Regions from separate parts of the Streptomyces sp. JK94 genome, predicted to be linked through region 1. Evidence: riboswitches for the same ligand, from Rfam matches in the RefSeq annotation. Region 1 holds a riboswitch; the other holds the start of a gene.
The links. A riboswitch is a leader RNA that binds a small molecule or an ion and turns the genes downstream of it on or off. The one in region 1 is predicted to bind cyclic di-AMP.
Positions count from the first base shown of each region.

Region 2: another riboswitch for cyclic di-AMP. It lies ahead of ACVV2G_RS20585 (transglycosylase family protein); the one in region 1 lies ahead of ACVV2G_RS06360 (C40 family peptidase).

Region 1 covers NZ_JBSICH010000006.1:332,710-338,553, forward strand. The annotation lists gene pcrA (DNA helicase PcrA) at 1-1,297, opposite strand, end outside; cyclic di-AMP (ydaO/yuaA leader) riboswitch at 1,529-1,706, shown strand; gene ACVV2G_RS06360 (C40 family peptidase) at 1,714-2,928, shown strand; gene ACVV2G_RS06365 (tellurite resistance/C4-dicarboxylate transporter family protein) at 2,956-3,969, shown strand; gene ACVV2G_RS06370 (hypothetical protein) at 3,947-4,300, opposite strand; gene ACVV2G_RS06375 (C40 family peptidase) at 4,629-5,687, shown strand; gene ACVV2G_RS06380 (LuxR C-terminal-related transcriptional regulator) at 5,704-5,844, opposite strand, start outside.
Region 2 covers NZ_JBSICH010000022.1:2,825-8,668, forward strand. The annotation lists gene eno (phosphopyruvate hydratase) at 110-1,399, opposite strand; gene ACVV2G_RS20585 (transglycosylase family protein) at 1,682-2,422, opposite strand; cyclic di-AMP (ydaO/yuaA leader) riboswitch at 2,426-2,592, opposite strand; gene ACVV2G_RS20590 (transglycosylase family protein) at 2,774-3,817, opposite strand; gene ACVV2G_RS20595 (cytochrome P450 family protein) at 3,960-5,267, opposite strand; gene ACVV2G_RS20600 (nucleoside triphosphate pyrophosphohydrolase) at 5,446-5,844, opposite strand, start outside.

The DNA of each region.
Region 1 (5,844 bases):
AGAAGACGGCGACGTCGCCGGCCTTCGCCTCGCCCGCGTCCGTGAGGCGGTCTATCTCGTCGGCGACGAACTGGGCCTCGTCGTGCTCGGTGTCGGCGACGTAGCCGGTGATCCGCGCACCCTCGCCCTGGTTGGTCCACAGGTTCTTGGGACGGCGGGACTCGTTGCGCTCGATGACCGCGTTGGCGGCGCTGAGGATGGTCTGGGTGGAGCGGTAGTTCTGCTCCAGGAGGATCGTCGTGGCGTCCGGGTAGTCCTCCTCGAACTGGAGGATGTTGCGGATGGTGGCGCCGCGGAAGGCGTAGATCGACTGGTCGGCGTCGCCCACCACGCACAGCTCGGCGGGCGGGACCTCGGCCTCGGGCGGTACGTCGACGGGGTGCTCGGTGGTGCCGACCAGCTCGCGGACCAGGGAGTACTGGGCGTGGTTGGTGTCCTGGTACTCGTCGACCAGGACGTGCCGGAAGCGGCGGCGGTAGTGCTCGGCGACGTCCGGGAAGGCGCGGAGCAGGTTGACCGTCGTCATGATCAGGTCGTCGAAGTCGAGGGCGTTGGCCTCGCGCAGCCGCGACTGGTAGAGCGCGTACGCCTGGGCGAGCGTCTTCTCGAAGCCGTCGTTCGCCTGGGCGGCGAAGTCCTCCTCGTCGATCAGCTCGTTCTTCAGGTTCGAGATCTTGGCGCTGAAGGACTTCGGCGGGAACTTCTTCGGGTCGAGATCGAGGTCCCGGCAGACCAGGGCCATCAGGCGCTTGGAGTCGGCGGCGTCGTAGATCGAGAACGACGACGTGAAACCGAGCCTCTTCGACTCCCGGCGCAGGATGCGGACGCAGGCGCTGTGGAAGGTCATCACCCACATCGCGTTCGCGCGCGGGCCGACGAGCTGCTCGACGCGCTCCTTCATCTCGCCGGCGGCCTTGTTGGTGAAGGTGATCGCGAGGATCTGGCCGGGGTGGACGCTCCGCTCGGCCAGCAGGTGGGCGATGCGGTGGGTGAGGACGCGGGTCTTGCCGGACCCGGCGCCGGCCACGATGAGCAGTGGGGTGCCGGAGTGGACGACGGCGGCGCGCTGGTTCTCGTTCAGTCCCTCCAGGAGCGCGGCCGGGTCCAGGGCGGGGCGCGGGGCGCCGTCCCGGTAGTGGGTGTCGCGGTCCGGAGGCGTGTCGAACTTCCCGGCGAACAGATCGTGCGGCACCGCTTCCGGTGCGTGATCGTCCTCGGGCGGGGGCGGGGGCTCCTCCTCGTGACCGCGGGGGGTCTGGAGGCTCGCCAGGAAGCTGTCGTCAAAGAGGCTGCTCATCGCTCTCCGAGTCTAGGGCGCCCCACCGACAACCCGGCGCCACCCCGGAAAACGGCCGGTATCCCGGCTTCGGGCACGCCCTGCTGCGGGTCCTCGCACCAAGAGTGACGCCCGCACCGGAGGTCACGAAAATGTATCGGGCATATCACCCACCAACCTTCACAGCGGCCTCACGAGTTGGCTACGGTGCGGGCAGGCCGCACGGCCCCCTCCGGCGAACGTCGCCGGGCCGCGCGGCCTCCGCCGAGTCCGGCGTGCCCGCACGGCGCCCGGAGCCGGGGACCCAACCGAGCACCTTGGGGTGAATCGGCCGAACGCCCCCGACGGGGCGGACCCGCCGTAGGGCAACCCTTCCGAACCACCGCCCGAACCCGACAGCTAACCCGGTAGGCGGACGGTTGGAAGGAGTCGCCTCCTTGGCGTCGCACCGCAAGTCGCGTCCCACGGGTACGCGCGTCGCAGGCATACGGACCCCGGCCCTCGCCACGGCGGCCATCACCTCGGTGGCCCTGCTGTCCCAGACGGCCACCGCCGCCCCGTCGGACGACGGCAGGCCGAGCCTCGAAGAGGTCGAGAAGAAGGTCGACGACCTGTACCGCCAGGCGGGGTCGGCGACCGAGAAGTACAACGCGGCCAAGGAGAAGACGTCCAAGCAGCGCAAGCGCGTGGACACCCTCCTCGACGACGTCGCGAAGCGCACCCAGCGGCTCAACGAGGCGCGCGAGGAGCTGGGGTCCTTCGCCGCCGCCCAGTACCGCACGGGCTCCGCGATCCCGGAGACCGCGACCTTCCTGCTCGCGGACTCGCCGCAGGACTACGTCGACCGCGACCACCTGCTGGGCAGGCTCACCGACCGCCAGAAGGACGCGGTCGACGACTACGTCACCCAGCAGTCCGAGACGATGCAGAAGCGCCGCGAGGCCACCGAGAGCCTCGCGACGCTCACCGAGTCGCAGAACGACCTGCAGACGGCCAAGGCCACCGTCCAGCGGAAGCTCTCCACCGCGCGCGAGCTGCTGTCGGAGCTGACCGCCGAGGAGAAGGCCCGGCTCGCCGCGATCGAGAGGAAGAAGCAGGAGGAGGCCGCCCGCAAGGCCGCGGAGCTCGCGAGAGAGCAGGCCGAGGAGCGGGAACGGCAGGAACGGGCCGCCCAGCGGGAAAGCGGCACCGCCTCCGGTTCGTCGGGCTCCTCCGCCTCCGGCTCCTCCGGCTCGTCGGGGTCCTCCGGCGGCACCGGTACGTCGGATGCCACCCCGCCTGACGCCTCGTACGGCACCAAGGCCGAGAAGGCACTCGCCTTCGCCCGCGCCCAGATCGGCAAGCCGTACGTGTGGGGCGCCGCGGGCCCCGGCTCCTACGACTGCTCGGGCCTCACCCAGGCCGCCTGGAAGGCCGCGGACGTGACGCTGCCGCGTACCACCTACGACCAGGTGAACGCCGGCACGACCGTCCCGGTCTCCCAGGCGCAACCCGGCGACCTGGTCTTCTTCTACGACAACCTCGGCCACGTCGGCCTCTACATCGGCAACGGCATGATGATCCACGCCCCGAAGCCGGGCGCGTACGTCCGTGAGGAGTCGATCTTCTACGACGGCGAGTCGTCGGTCCACAGCGTGGTGCGCCCGGCCTGAGCCGCACGGCTCTCTAGCATCGGGCGCATGTCATCGGGCACCACCCCCCACCCTCTGCGCGCCTGGTGGGCGCAGCGTCCGCCGGCGGCCGGGGCCGCGGTGATGGCGACCGGCATCCTGTCGATCGGCCTGCACCTGACGGGCCACCAGCTCCTGTCCCGCGTCACCCTGGTCCTGGCCTGCGCGGCCTGGCTGACCCTGGCGGCGAACTTCGGCCACCTGCTGCTGGTCGAGCGCACGCGGTGGGTGACGCGGGCGGGGACGCCGGGCGCGCTCACCGCCGTCGCCGCGACGACCGTGCTCGGCACCCGCCTCTCCCTGCTCGGTTGGCCCGTCCCGGCGGCGGCCCTGCTGGTGCTGGCGGTACTGCTGTGGCCGGTTCTGCTGCTGGTGGTCGTACGGCGCCGGGGGCGCCGGATGCCGGGGGCGGTGTTCCTGGGCTGCGTGGCCACGGAGGGGCTCGCCGTGCTCGGCGCCACGCTCGCCGCCGCCACCTCGGCGCCCTGGCTGGCGTACGCGTCCCTGGTGCCGTTCTGGCTGGGGATCGTGCTGTACCTGATCGCGCTGTTCCGCTTCGACCTGCGGCAGGTGGCCCGGGGGAACGGGGACCACTGGCTGGCGGGCGGCGCGCTCGCCATCTCCGCGCTCGCCGGTGCCCAGCTGCTCGCGGCGGCCGGGACCGGCATGTACATGTGGAACGAGGACGACAGCGCCGTCCTGCACGACCTGACCGTCTTCCTGCTGGCCCTGGACCTGGCCTGGTACGCCGTGCTCCTCGCCGCCGAGATCGCCTGGCCCCGGGTCCGCTACGACGTGCGCCGCTGGTCGACCGCCTTTCCCCTCGGCATGACGGCGGCGGCGACCCTGTCCGTCGCCGCCGCCGTCGACGTCCCGTGGCTGGACGCCCCCGGTCGGGTGCTGCTGTGGATCGCGGTGGCCGCGTGGCTGGCGGTCGGGGCCGGGGCGGTCGTCCAGGCCCGGGCGGGGCTGCGGCCGGCGGGCGCGGACGGCGGGGAACTCAGGTCCACAGCACCGCGATGAAGACGTTCACGACGGTCAGCAGGCCCACCAGGCCGAACAGCGGTTTCTCCACCTTCTGGTCGTCGCGCTTCACGTAGACCAGGCCGAGGATCACGATCAGCACGGCGAGCTTCACGCCGATCTTGATGTTGTCGACGGAGTGGTCCTGGGCCTGGTGGAGACCGACCAGGGCCACTCCGGTCACCAGCATCGTCAGCGCCCCGTGCAGCATCGCCGGGATGAAGCGGGCCGTGCCCCGGCCCATCGCCTTCATCTGGGTCAGGAAGCCTCCGAGGAGCGCCGCGATACCGATGATGTGGAGACCGACGAAGAGGTGGATGAGTACGTCCATGAGGCCGGAGCCTAGCTACGGGCCCGGACACCCGCCGACACCGGACCGGCGGATGCGGGACGGGGCGGGGCCGTCCTCGCCGCACAGGCGCGCCGCATAACACCTCAGGCGCCTCCCCCGCCCCTGGAACGGCGTATCGGTCATCACTCTGCGTGAAGCAGACGGCCATGCGGGGGTTCCGCGGTCACGTAAGGCCATCGACTGGTCCGGTACCGACAGTTCCGCGCAACTCGGCGCCGTCGCTGCGCGCGCCCGCCTACCGTCCTCCCCGAGTGACCGGAACCGGCCGGCACGAGCGGATGACGAGTGCGGAAGGACGTGGGCTCCAGTGGCAGCGCACCGCAGGCCACGGCAGCAGCGCCCGGCGGGCGGCGGGGCGGCCCGCACGGCCGCCACGATCGCCCTGGCGGGCGCGGCCACCGCGACGGGCCTGGGCGGCGGGACCGGGCACGCCGATCCGCAGCCGGCACCGGCGCAGGTCAAGGCCAGGGTGGACGAGCTGTACCGGCAGGCGGAGGTCGCCACCGAGAAGTACAACGGCGTGCAGGAGAGGGCCGACGCCGCCGAGCGGCGCCTGGAGGATCTGCGGGACGAGGTCGCCCGCAAGGAGGACCGGCTGAACTCGGCGCGTGAGGCGCTGGGTTCGGTAGCCGCGGCCCAGTACCGCAGCGGCGGCCTCGACCCGGGTCTGCAACTCGCGCTCTCCGCCGACCCCGACCGGTATCTCGACGGCGCCGCCTTCGTCGCACGGGCGGGCAGCCGGCAGTCGGCCACCGTGGCCCTGGTGCGCGAGGAGCTGCGGGACGTGGAGCAGTTGCGCGCCGCCGCACGCGTCGAGGTGACCTCGCTGACGTCGCGGAGGGCCGAGCTGAAGCGTCACCGCGCGACCGTCACCGGCAAGCTGGAGGCGGCCCGCCGCCTGCTGTCCGGGCTGACGGCCGCGGAACGCGCCCGCCTCGGCCACGGCGCGGACGAGCGCGTCTCCCGCTCCCCGGCAGACCCCCGGACCGGCCTCTCCGCGGCGGCCCGGGCGCCCGGTTCCCGTGCCGCCGCGGCCGTCGCCTACGCCCACCAGAAGCTCGGCAGCCCTTACGTCTGGGGCGCCACCGGCCCCGACGCCTTCGACTGCTCGGGTCTCGTCCAGGCCGCCTACCGCGCCGCCGGTGTCTCCCTGCCCCGCACGAGCTACGCCCAGATCGACGCGGGCCGCCGCGTCGCACGCTCCGAACTGCTCCCCGGCGACCTGGTCTTCTTCTACTCCGGCATCAGTCACGTCGGTATCTACGTCGGCAACGGCCGGATGATCCACGCCCCGAACCCCTCGGCGCCGGTCCGCCTCGCCCCCGTCGACCAGATGCCGTTCGCGGGGGCGACGCGGGTGGTGTGACGCGCCGGGCCGGTGGTCAGACCAGCCGTCGCGCCGTCGCCCACCGGGTCAGCTCGTGGCGGTTGGACAGCTGGAGCTTGCGGAGCACCGCCGACACGTGGGACTCGACCGTCTTCACCGAGATGTACAGCTGCTTGGCGATCTCCTTGTACGCGTA
Region 2 (5,844 bases), on a different contig from region 1:
CGTCATGCGCCGTCCTACGCGCGTACGTCCCCGCACACGGTACGGGACCGAGTACGGGGACGTACGTACGACGCCTCCTCTTGCGGGGCCGGGTCGGCCCTCGCCGCGCCTACTGGTTCGCGGAGCGGAACCGGGGGAACGCGCTGCGGCCGGCGTACACGGCGGCGTCGTCGAGGATCTCCTCGATGCGCAGCAGCTGGTTGTACTTGGCGACCCGCTCGGAGCGGGCCGGGGCGCCGGTCTTGATCTGGCCGCAGTTGGTGGCGACGGCCAGGTCGGCGATGGTGACGTCCTCGGTCTCGCCGGAGCGGTGGGACATCATGCACTTGAAGCCGTTGCGCTGGGCCAGCTCCACGGCGTCCAGGGTCTCGGTCAGCGAACCGATCTGGTTGACCTTGACCAGCAGGGCGTTGGCCGCGCCCTCCTCGATGCCGCGGGCCAGACGCTCCGGGTTGGTGACGAACAGGTCGTCACCGACGAGCTGGACCTTGTCACCGAGCCGGTCGGTGATGGTCTTCCAGCCCTCCCAGTCGTCCTCGAACAGCGGGTCCTCGATGGAGACCAGCGGGTACGCCTCGACCAGCTCGGCGTAGTAGTCGGTCATCTCGGCGGCCGTGCGCTCCTTGCCCTCGAAGGCGTAGGAGCCGTCCTTGTAGAACTCGGACGCGGCGACGTCGAGCGCCAGGGCGATCTGCTCGCCGGGGGTGTAGCCGGCCTCCTTGATCGCCTCGAGGATGAGGTCGAGGGCCTCGCGGTTGGAGCCGAGGTTCGGGGCGAAGCCGCCCTCGTCGCCGAGGCCGGTGGCCAGGCCCTTGTTCTTCAGGACCTTCTTGAGGGTGTGGTAGATCTCGGCGCCCCAGCGCAGGGCCTCGGAGAAGGACTCCGCGCCGATCGGGGCGATCATGAACTCCTGGATGTCCACGTTGGAGTCGGCGTGCGAGCCGCCGTTCAGGATGTTCATCATCGGCACCGGCAGCAGGTGCGCGTTCGGGCCGCCCAGGTAGCGGAAGAGCGGCAGGTCGCTGGCCTCGGACGCGGCGTGCGCGACGGCGAGCGAGACGCCGAGGATGGCGTTGGCGCCGAGCGAGCCCTTGTTGTCGGTGGCGTCCAGGTCGAACATGGCCTGGTCGATCAGGCGCTGCTCGGTGGCGTCGTAGCCGACCAGCTCCGGGCCGATCTGCTCGATGACGGCCAGGACGGCCTTCTCGACGCCCTTGCCCAGGTAACGGCCCGGGTCGCCGTCACGGAGTTCGATGGCCTCGAACGCACCGGTGGAGGCACCGGACGGAACGGCGGCACGACCCGTGCTGCCGTCGTCGAGGCCGACCTCGACCTCGACCGTGGGGTTGCCTCGGGAGTCCAGGATTTCCCGGGCTACGACGACGTCGATGGACGGCACGAGCATCTCCTTCTTCCATGTGACGCTTCGGTGTGACGCGCGGGCCCACGGGACCGCGGCGGCTCTGCGGGACCGAGCCTAACCGGCTCCGGACGATCGGCCAGCCGATCGCCCACCCGATGGACAGAACCGAGAGTAAATTGTTTCCGAACGGAACAAAGACGTTTCCGGAAACACGTGCGGATCCGGGGCGGAACCCCGGGACGGGGTGGGGACGTGAAAATCCCGTCCCGGTGCGTACGGGGGAATACGCACCGGGACGGGAGCAAGGGGGGCCGCTGCCTACTTCAGGTGCAGCTGCTGGCCCGGGTAGATGAGGTCGGCCTCGTCGACGATGTCGTCGTTCAGCTCGAACAGCTCGGCCCAGCCGCCCTTGACGTCGTGCTCCGCGGCGATCGAGCTGAGGGTGTCGCCCTTGACGACCTTGTACTCGCCGTCGCCCTTCTCGACCTTCTTGCCGGTCGGGGTGGTGACGGTCTTCTTCTCGGCCGGCTTCTCGGCGGCCGGGCGCTCGTCGGAACGCGAGGCCTTCTGCTCGGTGGAGCGGTCGGCGGTGGAGCCGCTGCTCTGGCTCTGCGAGCTGCCGGAGCTGCCGGAGGACTGCGCGGAGCCGCCGCCCTGACTCCCGGTGGAGCCGCCGCCGGTGTACGCGGCGCTCGACAGGCCGGTGCCGCAGACCGGCCAGGCACCCTTGCCCTGGCCCGCGAGCACCTTCTCGGCGATCTCGATCTGCTGCGCCTTGCTGGCCTGGTCGGCGGTCGAGGCGTACTGCGTGCCGCCGTAGCCGGCCCAGGTGGAGGCGGAGAACTGCAGGCCGCCGTAGTAACCGTTGCCGGTGTTGATGGACCAGTTGCCGCCGGACTCGCACTGGGCGACGGCGTCCCACTCGGACGCGGTGGCGGCGGAGGCGTTGCCGGCCGCCATCAGCGGGGCGGCGACGGCGGCACCGGTGACACCGGCGACGGCGATGACACGGGTGGCCTTGGACGGGCGGCGGTGCTTGCCCTTGCCGGAAAACAGCATGGTTGATCCCCTCACCGACGCCTGCGAGGTGAGCTGTCGGGTTCGGGCCGGTTGAGTTGCCCGGCCGGGTTCCTCGCGGAACTCGGCTCCACCCCTAGCCGCTCCGGCTCAACTGCCCGGTGCGGCACTTACCTTGGGTCCCCCGCTCCTGCCTGCGGCGCTTGCGCGACGACTGTTCCCGGACGGCCGCTGGCAGGATTCGGCGTTGCGGCAGCCGGGGCCCGCGATGGCGAGCGATCACGACCGTAGACACGCGCGCCGCGGATTTTCAAAGACGATCACGACTTCTGAGACCTATATCTCACGTGATCCAAAACGGACATACGGCTCGAACCGTGACGCGAACTCCCCCTACTTTTCACCCGATTCGCCCCCGACCGTGAGCGTCTGACCGGGCAGGATGTGGTCCGGGTCGGCGCCGACGACCTCCTCGTTGCCGGTGTAGAGCGAGCGCCATCCGCCGTCGACCCCAAGGGAGTCGGCGATGCCCCAGAGACTGTCGCCGGACCGCACGGTGTAGGACCCGTCCACGACCTCTCGCGCCTCTCCCTCACCGCGCGAGGCGTGCCGCCCCGACGGGTCGGACGCACGCTCGTCCACCGGGTTCTCGTCGGCATTGCCGCCGCGGTGCTTGCCCGCGCCGGACTCATCGGTCTCGGCGAGGGGTGAAGAAGCGTCACTCTGCCCGACCTTGTCCACTTCATCACCCTTGGTGGTGGGTGCGGAAGAGCTGCCGGAATCCTGTGGACCGAGACCCGCCGCGGAGTCGGACGAACCGGACCCGGCCGACTCGCTCCGGTCGGCCGACGAGGCGCCGGAGGTGGACGAGGGCGAGGCGGACGGCGACAGTCCGGGCCGCGGCTCCGATGTCCCGGACGAGCCGTCCGACTCCGGGGAACCGGTCAAACCGGACGGATCAGACGGATCGGCCGACGCGGGCGCGGTGGGGGCCGAGGAGGCGTCCGCGCCCTCCGACGAGCCGTCACCCGTCGCACCCGTGCCGCCGTCCGCGGCCCCCGGGGCGTTCCCGATGCCCGCGAGCGGCGCGCAGGTCGGCCAGGCGGCGACGCCCTGGTCCGCGCGCAGCTTCTCGGCGACTCTTATCTGCTGGGAGCGACTGGCCTGGTCGGCGCTCGGCGCGTATTCCAGGCCGCCGTACCGCTCCCAGTCGTCCTGCGACAGCTGCAGGCCGCCGTAGTACCCGTTGCCGCTGTTCTGGCTCCACGCGCCGCCGGTCTCGCACTCGGCGACCCGGTCCCAGTTCGTCCCGTCGACCGCGTGCGCGCCGGTGGCGCCGAGGAGCGGGATCGCGATGGCGGAGCCCGTCACTCCAGCGGCGACGACCAGGGCGGGAGCCTGGCGGGGGCGGCGGTGACGACCGTTCCCGGAGAGCATGCGACGACCTTTCACGAGACAGCGGGGACCGCGCGGCGGTGAGGCTCAGGGCCACGCTGATCCGTGAACGTATAGGCAGATGATCGCTTGTCACAAGTTCATGCCGCGCAGATCACGTGAAGATCACAAAGGTGAGGGCGTGTCATGTTTGCGGAGGTGACGTACCGTTCCGTTCCTCCGGTGCGACCGGGGTGAACGACACGGGCAGGGTGCGCAGGCCCCGCATGATGAGCCCTCCGCGCCAGCGCAGTTCCGCCGGATCCGCGGCGAGGCTCAGGTCCGGGAGGCGGGTGAGGAGGGTGGCGAGCGCGGTCTGCCCCTCCAGCCGGGCGAGCGGGGCGCCCAGGCAGTAGTGGATGCCGTGGCCGTACCCGAGGTGCTGGCTGTCCCGGCGGGAGAGGTCGAGCGTGTTCGGGTCCGCGAACCGCTCCGGGTCCCGGTCGGCGGCGGCGAGGACGACGAGAACGGGGTCGCCCGCCGCGACGTCCTGCCCGCCGAGGGACAGCGGCCGGGTGGCGAAACGCCAGGTGGCCATCTCCACCGGACCGTCGTAGCGCAGGAGTTCCTCCACGCCGGTCTCCAGCAGGGCGTGCTCCCCGGCGGCGAGGGACGTCTGCAGGCGGCCCCGCTGCTCGGGGTGGGTGAGCAGGGCGTACATGCCGTTGCCGATGAGGTTCACGGTGGTCTCGAACCCTGCGAAGAGCAGGATGAAGGCCATGGCGGCGGCCTCGTTCTCGGTGAGGTGCTCGCCGTGGTCGGAGGCGCGGATGAGGCCGGAGATGAGGTCCTCACCGGGGCCGGCCTCGGGCGGCAGCGCCGCGCGCTTGCGGTGGATGAGGTCGGCGAGGTAGCTCCGCATCTTCTTCACCGACCGCGCGACCCCGCCCCGCGGTCCCCCACCGTGACGGATCATCATGCCCGCCCAGTCCCGGAAGTCGTCCTGGTCCTCCCGGGGTACGCCGAGCAGGTCGCAGATGGCGTGGATGGGGAGGGGAAAGGCGAAGTCGTGGATGAGGTCGGCGCTGCCGGTGCCGGCGAACCGGTCGACGAGTCCGTCGGCCAGCTCCTGCACGCGGGGCGCGAACTCGGCCACGCGGCGCGGGGTGAAGGCCCTGCTGACCAGCCGGCGCAGCCGGGTGTGGTCGGGCGGGTCGATGTTCAGCAGGTGGGTCATCAGCTCGGCCTTCCGCTCCCCCGGAATGCCGGTCTTGCCCTTGGCGTGCGCGGACTCGTCGTGGTGGGCCGGGTTCTTGGACAGCCGAGGGTCGGCGAGCGCCTGCTTGGCGTCGGCGTACCGGGTCACCAGCCAGGCCTCCACGCCGCTGGGCAGCCGCGTCCGGTGCACGGGCGCGTGCTCGCGCAGCCAGGCGTACGCGGGGTAGGGGTCGCTCGCGAACTCCCAGGTGAAAAGCTCGGGGGTGGGACAGTCGGGCGTGGAGTGGTCGGTCACCCCTCGACCGTATCCGGGGCGGCGGGGGCGGCCGGGGTGCAGGTGCCTCTTCTCCGGGGCTCGGGCGCCGGGGGGCCGTTTCCCGGGGCTCCGTTTCCCGGGGCTCCGTTTCCCGGGGCTCCTCCGGTGTTCCCTCCCCGGTGCTCCTTTCCTCCGCCGGTACCGGACGGCATCGGCCTCAGCCCTCGGCGCCCTCCGCCTCCCTGATCGCGTCCCGGTACGCCCGGGCCGCCGCTCTCAGGGCCGCTTCCGGGTCCGTGCCCTCGGCCTCGGCGCGGGCCGCCAGGGACAGCAGTTCGTAGCCGATGCCCTCGCCGGAGGGCAGGGGGACCGGGAGGCCTGCCGTGCGCACCCGGGAGGCGAGCTTCGCGGCGAAGGCGAGGCCGGGCTGGCCGAGCGGGACGCCCTCGGTGACCGAGGTGCGCTGCTTCTCGGCCGCCTTGGTGCGCAGCCAGTGCTCCCTGACCTCCTCCGGGGTGGAGGCCGTCTCGTCGCCGAACACGTGCGGGTGGCGGTGGATCAGCTTGGCGACGATGGTGCCGGCCACGTCGTCGACGGAGAACGGCGCGTCGGGGTC